Roseobacter denitrificans OCh 114: one gene and its partner. The protein of the gene in region 2 interacts with the protein of the main gene of each other region in a pairwise test. Links are inferred from orthologs where the notes say so. Each region holds a gene or a part of one and is shown on either strand. Other genes may lie near its edges.

The links. Proteins that work in one complex are often made in the same cells at the same time.
Region 1: the proteins of dnaE (region 2) and dnaQ interact in binary tests that used the Escherichia coli proteins (3 or more experiments, as listed by UniProt). The link is inferred for Roseobacter denitrificans OCh 114 from one-to-one orthologs.

What each region holds. Positions count from the first base shown.
Region 1 is NC_008209.1:427,911-431,299, forward strand. Bases 391-3,389 are described here. They hold dnaQ (DNA polymerase III subunit epsilon), read left to right. Parts: upstream 391-1,546; coding sequence 1,547-2,233; downstream 2,234-3,389. Other genes in these bases: RD1_RS02040 (shikimate dehydrogenase), read left to right, coding at 391-964; coaE (dephospho-CoA kinase), read left to right, coding at 961-1,554; secB (protein-export chaperone SecB), read right to left, coding at 2,236-2,736; RD1_RS02060 (FxsA family protein), read right to left, coding at 2,790-3,281; RD1_RS02065 (Tim44/TimA family putative adaptor protein), read left to right, coding at 3,386-3,389. Also shown: RD1_RS02035 (Maf family protein), read left to right, coding at 1-134; more of RD1_RS02040, read left to right, coding at 131-390. UniProt on the Escherichia coli protein: DNA polymerase III is a complex, multichain enzyme responsible for most of the replicative synthesis in bacteria. The epsilon subunit contain the editing function and is a proofreading 3'-5' exonuclease.
Region 2 is NC_008209.1:3,928,591-3,937,576, reverse strand. What follows is about bases 2,748-6,807. They hold dnaE (DNA polymerase III subunit alpha), read left to right. Parts: upstream 2,748-3,055; coding sequence 3,056-6,607; downstream 6,608-6,807. Other genes in these bases: RD1_RS18600 (SlyX family protein), read right to left, coding at 6,649-6,807; xdhA (xanthine dehydrogenase small subunit), read right to left, coding at 2,748-2,832. Outside these bases: xdhB (xanthine dehydrogenase molybdopterin binding subunit), read right to left, coding at 1-1,462; more of xdhA, read right to left, coding at 1,459-2,747; more of RD1_RS18600, read right to left, coding at 6,808-6,843; hisS (histidine--tRNA ligase), read left to right, coding at 6,958-8,517; RD1_RS18590 (ATP phosphoribosyltransferase regulatory subunit), read left to right, coding at 8,514-8,986. UniProt on the Escherichia coli protein: DNA polymerase III is a complex, multichain enzyme responsible for most of the replicative synthesis in bacteria. This DNA polymerase also exhibits 3' to 5' exonuclease activity. The alpha chain is the DNA polymerase catalytic subunit.

The DNA of each region.
Region 1 (3,389 bases), 3.5 Mb from region 2 along the record:
TAGGTGCCTATAAACTGGAAGAGGAAGGTGTGCGGTTGTTTTCACGTATCGACGGCGATTATTTCACGGTACTGGGGTTGCCGCTGCTTGAACTGCTGTCTTACCTTGCCTTACGCGGAGACTTACCAAGATGAGCATGACAAAAATTCCGCTCGCGGGTGTCATGGGTGCGCCCATTGCGCACTCAAAGTCGCCGCAGCTTCACCGGCATTGGTTGGAAACCTATGGCATAAGCGGTTTCTACGTTCCGATGGAGGTGAAAGCGGCGGACGTTGAACATGTCTTGCGCACTTTGCCCAAAATGGGCTTTGTCGGATTGAATGTAACACTGCCGCATAAGGAAGCGGTGTTGAAACTCGCTGATCAAATCACAGACCGCGCCAGACTGATCGGTGCTGCGAACACGTTGACCTTTGGCAAGGACGGCGAAATCCATGCGGACAACACAGACGGCTACGGGTTTCTCGAAAATCTCAGATCAGGCGCAACTGATTGGACGCCCTCACAAGGCCCCGCGGTGGTGTTGGGTGCCGGTGGTGCCGCGCGTGCAGTGATCGTCGCCCTGCTGGATGCCGGTGTGCCGGAAATCATCCTGACCAACAGGACCCGCGCCCGATCAGATCAGTTGCAGTCGGATTTTGGCAATCGCGTGCGGGTGATGGACTGGACGCAGATCTCGGGCGTGCTTCACGAGGCGCAGCTTCTGGTCAACACAACGTCTTTGGGCATGGTCGGTAAACCGGAAATGGAAGCGTCGCTGGACGGGTTGCAGGCGCATACCACAGTCACCGACCTTGTGTATAACCCATTGAAAACACGTCTGCTTGAGGTAGCAGAGGAAAAAGGTTGCGTGACTGTCGACGGGCTGGGGATGCTGTTACATCAAGGCGTTCCGGGATTTGAGCGCTGGTTTGGTCGGCGACCGGATGTCACAGATGCCACGCGCGCAGCGGTGCTCGGGTGACGTTCAAACTCGGTCTCACAGGCTCCATCGGCATGGGTAAATCCACCACGGCACAGCTTTTTGTGGAACTTGGCTGCGCGCTTTGGGATGCGGATGCGGCTGTTCATCGGCTTTATGTCGAGGGCGGTGCAGCGGTTGCGCCCATCGGGGCGATTTATCCCACCGTGATTCATAAAAACAGCGTCTCACGGGATGCTCTGCGCGACTTGATTCAGAATGATCCCTCGGTCTTGCGCCGGATAGAAAAGATCGTACATCCGCTGGTCGGCGCGGACAGAACCGAGTTTCTGGACCAAACAAAAAGCGACATCACCGTGCTGGATATCCCGCTCCTGTTTGAAACCGGGGCGGACAGCGACATGGACGCCGTGGCCTGTGTCCGCACAACTGCAGAGGAACAGGAGAGACGCGTTCTGGCGCGCGGCAAGATGACAGCAAAGCAATTTCAACAGATCAGGCACAAACAGATGCCGAATGCGGAAAAATGTGCGCGGGCTGATTTCGTGATCGAAACGGATACGCTTGAACATGCACGTGCGCAGGTTCAGACTATTACGGAGCAGATACGGAGGGCGATTGCAGATGCGTGAAATTGTGTTGGACACGGAAACGACTGGTTTCGACCCTGAATCAGGCGACCGGATTGTCGAGATTGGCGCGGTGGAATTGATGGGCCATGTTGCGACGGGCAGAACCTATCACCAGTATATCAACCCCGAACGATCCATGCCGGAGGAAGCGTTTCAGGTGCACGGGCTGGGCGATGATTTTCTGCGCGACAAACCCAAATTTGCCGAGGTCGGACAGGCCTTTCTTGATTTTATCGGGGATGCCAAACTTGTTATCCATAATGCGGCTTTTGATATCAAGTTTCTCAATGCTGAATTGGGTTGGATAAACCTGCCGAAAATACCCTGGGAACAGGCGATTGATACGCTGGATATCGCGCGTAAACGTTTTCCGGGCTCGCCTGCCTCGCTGGACGCTTTATGCCGCCGCTTTGGCATTGATAATACGTCGCGGACGCTGCACGGTGCTTTGCTCGACAGTGAAATTCTGGCTGAGGTCTATCTTGAACTTATCGGGGGGCGACAGCCTGATTTCGGCCTGTCCAACATTCCGCAAAAATCCGCAGGTGATACATCTGTGGACTGGACGCCCCGACCGCGTCCCACGCCGCTACCTTCGCGAATAACCGAGGAAGAAGCCGCCGCCCATGCAGACTTTGTTGCGAAATTGGGCGACGACGCTGTTTGGTTGAAAACCTGAGATCAGGCGTCCATCTTGGGCGCTTCGCTTGATTGGCGGCGCGCCAGCTCATTGCGATAGAGCGACAGGAAGTCGATGTTTTCGAGGTTGAGCGGCGGAAAGCCACCGTCGCGCGTGATGTCGCTGACAATGCGACGCAGGAACGGGAAAATCATCCGCGGGCATTCGATCAGCAGGAAGGGGTGCAACTGCTCGTCCGGCACGTTGTCCACGTGGAAAATGCCGACATAGTCGAGTTCAAGAACAAACAGCGTTGCATCGCCATCCTTGACCTTGGATGTCACGTTCAGCTTGATCGCGGATTCGTACTGGTTATCTGCGGTGCGTTTCTTTGCATCCAGATTGACCTGCACCTGCACGTCAGGCTGGGCGTCCGACGGCGCTCCTTTTTGTGCCATGATGTTTTCAAACGACATATCGCGAATGAACTGACCAAGAACCCGCATCTGCGGGGCCTGTTGTTGTCCGTTCGCTTCTGTTTTTGCTTCTTCTTCTTCAGCCATTGCGCGCTCCTAAAATAAATTCTGGGGAGGCTTATCAGCTTGGCTTGTGGTTCTCAATGGTCGGTCCAACCTGAAGGGCGTTTGTTTTGGTCTGCTTCCGTCTTTACCTCGGTGTAATCGCCGTCAATTACATCATCCGGCTGACCGTGTCCCGGACGCCGGGGTCTGTGTGTATGGTTTGCGGCTTCAAAACTCGCAATGCTGACCCGGGCCTTGATCGCGCGAAACGCACTGGCGCGTACCGCAGGGATTAACAATAAAAATCCAATTGTATCTGTAAAAAATCCAGGCGTCAGCAACAACGCGCCGGAAAACAGAATCATCGCACCATGTGCCAAAGGCTCCGTCGGGTCCTGCATCTGGTTAAATGAGGATTTCACCTGCCCAAGCGCCAAAGCCCCTTGATTCCTGACCAGAAACGTCCCGAGCACCGCCGTGACGACCACTGTGGCCAATGTCCAGCCGAGGCCGATCGCGCCGCCGATCTGGATAAACAGCGCGATTTCCAGCAATGGTATCGCAAGGAACGCGATAAACAGCCACATTTTGGTACTCCCTTTCGTACTGCGGACAGTGGACTTGGACCACTCCTGCACCTACATAAGGCCTCTAGCACATTGTTTCCATCTTCGTCTGACACGAGGTCGTTATGA
Region 2 (8,986 bases):
CGGCGGCGACCTGCGCCACCTTTTGAAACAACCCCTGTCCCATTTCCGTGCCACCGTGGTTCAGGTGCACTGATCCATCCTGATAGACATGCACCAACGCACCCGCCTGATTAAGATGCGTGAGCGTAAAGGAAATACCGAATTTGACCGGTGTCAGGGCGATGCCCTTTTTGATCCAGCGGTTTTCTGCATTCCACCGTGCGACAGCCTGAACGCGTGCGTCATAGTCACAGTCTGCGCGCAGCCGGGCGATCATTTCCGGGACGATGAAGTCTTCGACCGTTTGGCCATAAGGGGTTTGATTGCGCGCCCCTTTACCCGGTGCTGCGTAAAAATTCCGGTGCCGCACATCGAGCGGGTCGAGATCAAGCGTGGCAGCTACATGGTCCATGACACGCTCAATCCCGAGCACCCCTTGCGGGCCGCCAAACCCCCGAAAGGCCGTCGCGCTTTGCGTGTTTGTTTTCAGCCTGTGGCTGGTGATGCGCACGGCAGGCAAGTAATAGGTATTGTCCGCATGCAGCATCGCGCGATCCGCCACCGGCAGGGACAGATCCTGCGCCCATCCGCAGCGCGCAAGATGTGTGAAATCAATGGCTGTAATACGGCCGCGGGCATCAACGCCAACCTTGTATTCGACACGGAAATCGTGCCGCTTGCCGGTGATGAGCATATCATCATCACGGTCATATCGCATCTTGCAGGGGCGGCCTAGCATGCCTGCCGCCACGGCGCAGGCAACGGCCAAGGCGTTGCCTTGGCTCTCTTTTCCGCCGAAACCGCCGCCCATGCGCCGGGTTTCGACCCGGACCGCATGCATGGGCACGCCCAGGGCTTCGGCCACTTTGTGCTGGATTTCAGTGGGGTGCTGGGTGGAACTGCTGACCAGCATATCGCCGCCTTCTTGCGGGAAAGCGATAGCCGCCTGACCTTCGAGGTAGAAATGCTCCTGACCGCCGATGTCAAGCTGCCCGTCGATCACATGTTCCGCAGCGGCGAAACCGTCTCCAAGGTTGCCGCGTTCGTAGATGCGCGGGCCGTCTTCAAAGCGGCTGTTTGCTTTGAGCGCGTCATCAACCGTCAGCAGCGCGGGCAGGGGGTCGATGTCGATCTCCCCAAGGCGTGCGGCGTGCCGTGCTGCCAGATGCGACGTGGCCACGACGAGGAAAATGGGCTGGCCGACATAGTGTACCACCCCTTGCGCCAAGAGCGGTTCGTCATGGGCGGCGGGGGAGACGTCATTCGTGTGGGGCAGATCCTCTGCGGTCAGCACCGCGACAACCCCTTGCGCCTGTCGCACAGGGTCGAGGTTCATACCCTTTATTTTGCCATGGGCGAGCGCGGATACGCCAAATGCAAGATGCAGCGTGTCGGCGGGGCTGGGGACATCATCGACATAGCGGGCATCGCCGGTGACATGCAGGCGAGCGGCATCATGGGGAAGCGGTTTGGCGACGCTCATGGCGTCACCTCTAACACGGATGTGGTGACGCCCTGATCCTCAAGCCAATAGCGGTGCAGCATGTTTTGCGCTGTCATCATTCGGTATTGCGCACTGGCGCGCATGTCGCTCAAGGGGGCGAAATCCGCGCTGAGCGCCGCCATTGCAGCGGTGACGCTGGCCTCGCACCATTCGGCACCTTGCAGTGTTGCCTCGGCTTGCGACGCGCGTTTTGGCGTGCCTGCCATGCCACCAAAGGCCAGCCGTGCCTGCGCAACACGTCCGCTTTCCACGGTGATCGAAAAGCACCCGCACAGGGCAGAGATATCCTGATCAAACCGTTTGGAAAGCTTGTAGCACCGCAATCGGTCTGGCTGATGCGGAAGGGTGATTTTCTCGACAAACTCGCCGGGGGCGCGGTCCTGTTTGCCGTATTCCAGAAAGAAATCTTCAAGCGGCATGCTCCGTCGCGCCGCCCCACGGCGCAGATGCAGCACTGCCCCCAGTGCGATCAATGCAGGCGAACCATCCCCGATCGGGGAGCCATTGGCGATGTTCCCGCCGATGGTGGCCGCATTGCGCACCTGCACAGATCCGTACCGCCGGATCAGGGCTGCAAAGGACGGGTGCGGGTCGGCCATAGCGGTTTCCAGATCGCTCAATGTGACCGCCGCGCCGATCTCGATTCCGTCATCGGTCGATGTGATCGCCCGCAGGTCAGCGCAGTTGTTCAGAAAGGCGACCGGCCCAAGATCGCGGAAGTCCTTGGTAACCCACAAGCCCACATCCGTGGCCCCGGCGATCAACGTGCCATCGGGGTGTTGCGTGTACCATTCGGCCAACGCGTCCGAAGTCTTTGGTTGCGCGTGACCCGCAGCGGATGCGACCGGCGCAGGGTCGGGGGCGGTGTCCTGCATATGGGGTGGCACGGCTGCATCGCGGGCGGCCTCGCAGGCGCGGATGATCGGCGCATAGCCGGTGCAACGGCACAGGTTCCCGGAGAGTTGCACATCGTCATCGCTCGCCCCATTGAGATGCGCGGTCGCCATGGAGACCACGAAACCGGGGGTGCAAAACCCACATTGGCTGCCGTGATGATCAATCATCGCCTGTTGCACCGGGTGCAGCGTTCCGCAGGGTGCAGAAATCCCCTCGACCGTGCGCAGGGCCTTACCGTTGATCTGCGGCAGGAACAGGATGCAGGCATTCAGCGCTCTGGCACCGGTTTCATCCGTCACCATGACGGTGCACGCGCCGCAGTCGCCTTCGTTGCAGCCTTCTTTCGTCCCTGTCAGTTTTTTATGGTCCCGTAACCAATCCAATACTGTCGTCGTCGGCGATACATCCGAAAGCGCTACAGTTTCTCCGTTCAGGCGAAACGTGATGTTCATTGGGTCAGATCCGCCGCGTTACTCCAGACCTTTGGGCATGCCATGCGTTCGATGCGGCGTAGAACAGCAGGCGGTCAACATTTCATGACGCTATTCAAGGGAGCCGGGTGTGGCAAGAAAAAATATAGGTGCCAAAACCGTCTTTCGGCGCCGTGCTGAAAATATGGTCTCGGCGTGTCCGTGCTCTCTGGCAGCGCTGCGCGCGCTGGCATAGGGTATCGAAATGAGCACACATCCCCGATTCATTCACCTGCGCACCCACTCCGAATACTCCCTGCTGGAAGGGGCGCTGCGCCTGAAAAAACTGCCCTCAATGTGCCGCGATGCGGGCATGCCTGCCTTGGCGTTGACGGATAAGAACAACATGTTTGCCGCTCTGGAGTTTTCAGTTGCCATGTCCGGGGCAGGCGTTCAGCCAATTCTGGGCTGTCAGGTCGATGTGGCCTATGTCACCGCACAGCCGGGGGAGAGGGAACGCGCGCCCGCACCCGTCGTTTTGCTCGCCCAGAGTGAGGCTGGGTACGAGAACCTGATGCGGCTGAACTCGTGCCTTTACATCGACAAGGGCGGGGCCTTGCCGCAGGTGACGCTGTCGGAACTGGAAAGCAATGCCGGCGGGATCATCTGCCTGACGGGCGGGCCGGATGGCCCGGTGGGGCAACTTTTGCAACTTGGTCAGATGCCTGCCGCGCAGGCGCTGATGGACCGGCTGAAAGCGGCGTTTCAAGACCGGCTTTACATTGAATTGCAGCGCCATCCGGGCGAGTCCGGCCAGCCGGAGAAGGAGCGGTTGACCGAGCGCGGCTTCGTGGAAATGGCCTATGCGATGGACCTGCCGCTGGTTGCGACCAATGATGTCTATTTCCCGAACTCAGACATGTATGAAGCGCATGATGCGTTGATCTGCATTGCAGAGGGCGCCTATGTCGATCAGCAGGACGACCGTCGCCGCCTGACCAATCAGCATTATTTCAAGTCGCAATCGGAGATGGTCGCTCTGTTTGCGGACCTGCCGGAAGCCATTGAGAACACCGTTGAAATTGCCAAGCGCTGCGCCTTTCAGGCGTATAGGCGCGATCCCATTTTGCCCAAGTTCGCAGATGACGAGGTCGAGGAGTTGCGCAAACAAGCGCATGCCGGCCTCAAGGCTCGGCTGGAGGTTATTCCCCATGCCGCGAGCGTCGAGGACTATACCAAACGGCTCGATTTCGAGCTTGGCATTATCGAGGGCATGGGCTTTCCCGGCTACTTTCTGATCGTTGCGGATTTCATCAAATGGGCCAAGGAGCAGGGGATACCCGTCGGGCCGGGCCGCGGGTCGGGCGCGGGAAGCCTTGTGGCCTATGCGCTGACGGTCACGGACCTTGATCCGCTACGCTACAACCTGCTGTTCGAACGTTTCCTGAACCCGGAACGTGTGTCGATGCCGGACTTTGATATCGACTTCTGTATGGATCGCCGCGAAGAGGTCATCCGCTACGTTCAGGAGAAGTATGGCCGCGACAAGGTGGGACAAATCATCACTTTTGGTGCGCTTTTGTCAAAGGCTGCGGTGCGCGATATCGGCCGTGTTCTGCAAATGCCCTATGGTCAGGTGGACCGTCTGTCCAAGATGATACCCGTCGAGGGCGTTAAGCCTGTGTCGATCGAAAAGGCGCTGGCGGATGAGCCGCGCCTGCGCGAAGAGGCCAAGAACGAAGAGGTCGTGGCGCGTCTACTGAACTACGGCCAGCAGGTCGAGGGGCTGTTGCGCAACGCCTCCACCCACGCCGCCGGGGTTGTGATCGGCGACAGGCCGCTCGATGCTTTAGTGCCGCTTTATCAGGACCCAAGATCCGAAATGCCCGCCACCCAGTTCAACATGAAATGGGTGGAACAGGCAGGACTGGTCAAATTCGACTTTCTGGGCCTCAAGACGCTGACCGTGATCCAGAACGCGGTTGAACAGATCATGGCATCGGGCAGGCCGCTGCACATTGCCGCCGACGGGACGGAGCTTTATGAACCGGCTCCGGGCACGGAAAACGACATCAATGCGATCCCGCTGGATGATGAACGGTCCTACAAGCTTTATGCCAGCGCCAAGACGGTGGCCGTGTTTCAGGTGGAAAGCTCGGGCATGATGGATGCGCTGAAACGCATGAAACCCACCTGTATCGAGGATATCGTCGCACTTGTGGCGCTTTATCGTCCCGGCCCGATGGAGAACATCCCGACCTATTGCGAGGTCAAGAACGGCCTGCGCGAACTGCAATCCATCCACCCGTTGATCGACGATATTCTTGAGGAAACGCAAGGTATCATCGTTTATCAGGAACAGGTGATGCAGATCGCGCAGGTCATGGCGGGCTATAGCCTTGGCGGTGCTGATCTGTTGCGCCGCGCCATGGGTAAAAAGATCGCCGAAGAGATGGCCAAGGAACGCCCCAAGTTCGAAAAGGGCGCGGTGGCCAATGGCGTCGACAAGGACAAGGCGCGCGAAGTCTTTGACCTACTGGAGAAATTCGCCAACTACGGGTTCAACAAATCGCACGCGGCGGCCTATGCGGTCGTCAGCTATCAAACGGCGTGGCTCAAGGCGAACCACCCGGTGGAGTTCATGGCCGGTGTCATGAATTGCGATATCCACCTGACCGACAAGCTGGCGATCTATTTCGAAGAGGTGCGCAAGCGGCTGGAACTGCCCTGGGTGCCGCCCTGCGTGAACCGCTCTGATGCGACGTTCAAGGTCGCGGATGGGGCGCTGGTCTATGCGCTTGGCGCGCTAAAAAACGTCGGCGTGGAGGCGATGAAGCTGATCACAGACGGGCGACGTGCCGACCCCGGCGACGAGGGCAGTCCTGACAAACCCTTCGCCACGCTCTTTGATCTGGCGCGGCGGGTGGACCTGAAACGTGTGGGCAAACGCCCGCTTGAGATGCTCGCGCGCTCCGGGGCGTTTGACGCATTGGACGCCAATCGGCGGCGCGTCTTTGGGGCGTTGGATGCGCTGGTGAATTATTCGGCGGCGATCCATGAGCAGAAAGCCTCCAATCAGGTGTCTCTCTTTGGCGAGGCGGGCGATGATCTGCCCGAACCGCGCCTGCATCCGGTGGACGACTGGCAACCTGCCGAACGTCTCAGCGAGGAATTCAAGGCGGTCGGCTTCTACCTCTCTGGCCACCCGCTGGATGATTACATGGGTCAGCTGAAACGCAAATGGGGCAACGACCGCGGCGTGCCGTTCATGACCCTTGATGAGTTGACCGAAAAAGTTACCGAACGGGGGGCCATGAATGCGCGCCTTGCGGGTATCGTCGCCGGTCGGCAGGAACGTAAATCGGCGCGCGGCAACCGCTTTGCCTTTGCGCAGATGTCGGACCCGACCGGTGCCTATGAGGTGACGCTGTTTTCCGACACGCTGGAGGCGGCCCGCGATTACCTGGAGGCCGGATCGAAAGTCGTCGTTACGGTTGAGGCGACGATGGAATCCGATCAACTTAAACTTCTGGGCCGCTCTGTGGGGCCGATTGACGCCGCCACGGCGGATGTCAGCAGCATGGGGCTCAAGGTCTTTGTCGACGCACCCGAAGCGGTGGCCGCCGTCGCAACAGTGCTTGAAGGGGCGGGCCGCGCGGTCAAGGGTCGTGCGCAGGGGCCGGTCATGCTGTGCCTGATGGGGGCGGATTTGCCGGGCGAGGTCGAGGTTGAACTGGGGCAGGATTTCATCGTGAACCCGCAGATCAAGGGCGCGATCAAATCCCTCTCCGGCGTGCTGGAGGTCGAGGAAATCTGACGGCGTTTGGCCTTTGCATCGCCTGACGCAAGGCGTCCTGATCAGTAGTGCGGCGGGCGTTCATCACCCAGAACCACGCTGCCGGAACCTTGCGCCTCGCGTTCGCCTTCCCGCTGCATCAGCATGAAAACACGACGGGTCAGCACCGCGATTTCACTTTCCTGCCGGGCAACCACGTCGGACAGGTCTTCGACGGTGCGGGTCAGATGGGCGATCTGTTCTTCGAGCTTTTCCATGCCCCAGCCCCTAGCATGCACACCCGGCGCGATAAAGAGCCTGCGCGCCCATCTTGTTTGTAGCCGTTGCATCCGCTAGACCGCGCGCGACCAGACCAGCCAAAGGGACCCCTCATGGCCAAGCCCAAAAAGACACCCCGCCCCAAGGCGCAGACGCCCAAGGGCTTTCGCGACTATTTCGGTGCCGAAGTCAGCCAGCGCGCAGAGATGCTGCAAAGGATTGCCGGGGTCTATCATCGTTATGGGTTTGATGCGCTGGAAAGTTCAGGCGTGGAAACGGTTGAGGCTCTGGGCAAGTTCCTGCCCGATGTGGACCGCCCCAACGAGGGCGTGTTCGCCTGGCAGGAAGACGCGGACGCGGACAAGCCCGGCGACTGGCTCGCCCTGCGCTATGATCTGACGGCCCCCTTGGCGCGGGTCTATGCCCAGCACCAGAACGACCTGCCCAAACCTTACCGCCGCTATGCGATGGGCCCCGTCTGGCGCAACGAAAAGCCCGGTCCGGGGCGGTTCCGCCAGTTTTATCAGTGCGATGCGGATACGGTCGGCGCGTCTTCTGTTGCAGCGGATGCCGAGATCTGCGCGATGCTCTGCGATTGCCTTGAGGCGGTGGGGATCGAGCGCGGCGACTACGTGGTGCGGATCAACAACCGAAAGGTGTTGAATGGGGTGCTTGAGGTAATCGGCGCGCTAGGTGACGAGCCGCGCCTGTCACAACATTTTCAAGAAATGGCAGAAAACCTTGGTAAAAAGATGACAGCGGCAAAGGTTGGAATTGTCTTACGCACTATCGATAAATTGGATCGCTTGGGGAAAGAGGGTGTTCGTTCCTTGCTGGGGCCAGGACGCAAAGATGAGTCGGGTGACCTTACATTTGGAGCCGATTTGTCAAAGGCTCAGATCGACGTCGTTATGAGCTTTCTGGAAGCAAAAGGCGGAACAAACTCAGAAACTCTGATTAACCTCAGAGAAATTGTAGGGCGTTCTAGAATTGGCAAGGAAGGTGTTGATGAACTCGAAAAGATATCCGAGCTGCTTTCCGCAGGATCCTATGGCCCCGACCGCATCGTCATCGACCCTTCTGTCGTGCGCGGCCTTGGCTACTACACGGGTCCGGTCTATGAGGCGGAACTCACCTTCGAAATTCAAGACGACAAGGGCCGCACGCGCAACTTTGGGTCCGTCGCAGGGGGCGGGCGGTATGATGATCTGGTGAAACGCTTTACCGGGCAGGAAGTGCCTGCGACGGGCGTGTCCATCGGGGTGGATCGGCTGCTGGCCGCTCTGCACGCCAAGGGGCGTTTGGACACCACAGACGTAGGTCCCGTGGTCGTCACCGTCATGGATCGCGACCGTATGGCGGATTATCAGGCGATGGTCGCTGAACTGCGGCAGGCGGGCATCCGTGCGGAGGTCTATCTGGGCAATCCCAAGAACTTTGGCAATCAACTCAAATATGCCGATACGCGCAACAGCCCCGTCGCCGTGATCGAGGGCGGCGACGAGCACGAAAAGGGCGTGGTGCAGATCAAGGACCTGATCCTTGGTGCCGAAATCGCCAAAAGCGCCACGCTTGAGGAATGGAAGGACCGCCCCAGCCAGTTCGAGGTGCCGCGCGCAGAGCTTGTTGCAAAGGTGCGTGAAATTCTGGCGCAGCACGGGTTGGAAAAATGACAACGCGTGCAGCGACGCTGGCGCGTGCGGCGGACCTGTGTGCGTCTTTTGAGGCGGCTGGGGCGCAGCGGATCGAGACGCCTGTTTTGCAACCTGCCGAGGCGCTCCTTGATCTCTACGGCGAGGAAATCCGCGCCCGGGCCTATGTAACATCCGATGCGCTGCGGGGCGAGCAGATGCTGCGCCCGGATTTTACCGTGCCCGTGGTCCAGATGCACATGGCGCATGGGGCAGAACCTGCGCGCTATACCTATGCCGGCGAAGTGTTCCGCCGGCAGGAGCACGACCCGTCGCGCGCGAATGAATATTTTCAGGTCGGCTATGAGGTCTTTGACCGCGAAAACCCGGCGGCTGCGGATGCAGAGGTGTTTTGCCTGTTTGAAACTGTGCTCTCTCCGTTGCGCCTGCGCGCAGCGACGGGGGATATCGGCATCCTGACCGCTGCCGTGCGGGGCCTGCGCACGACGGA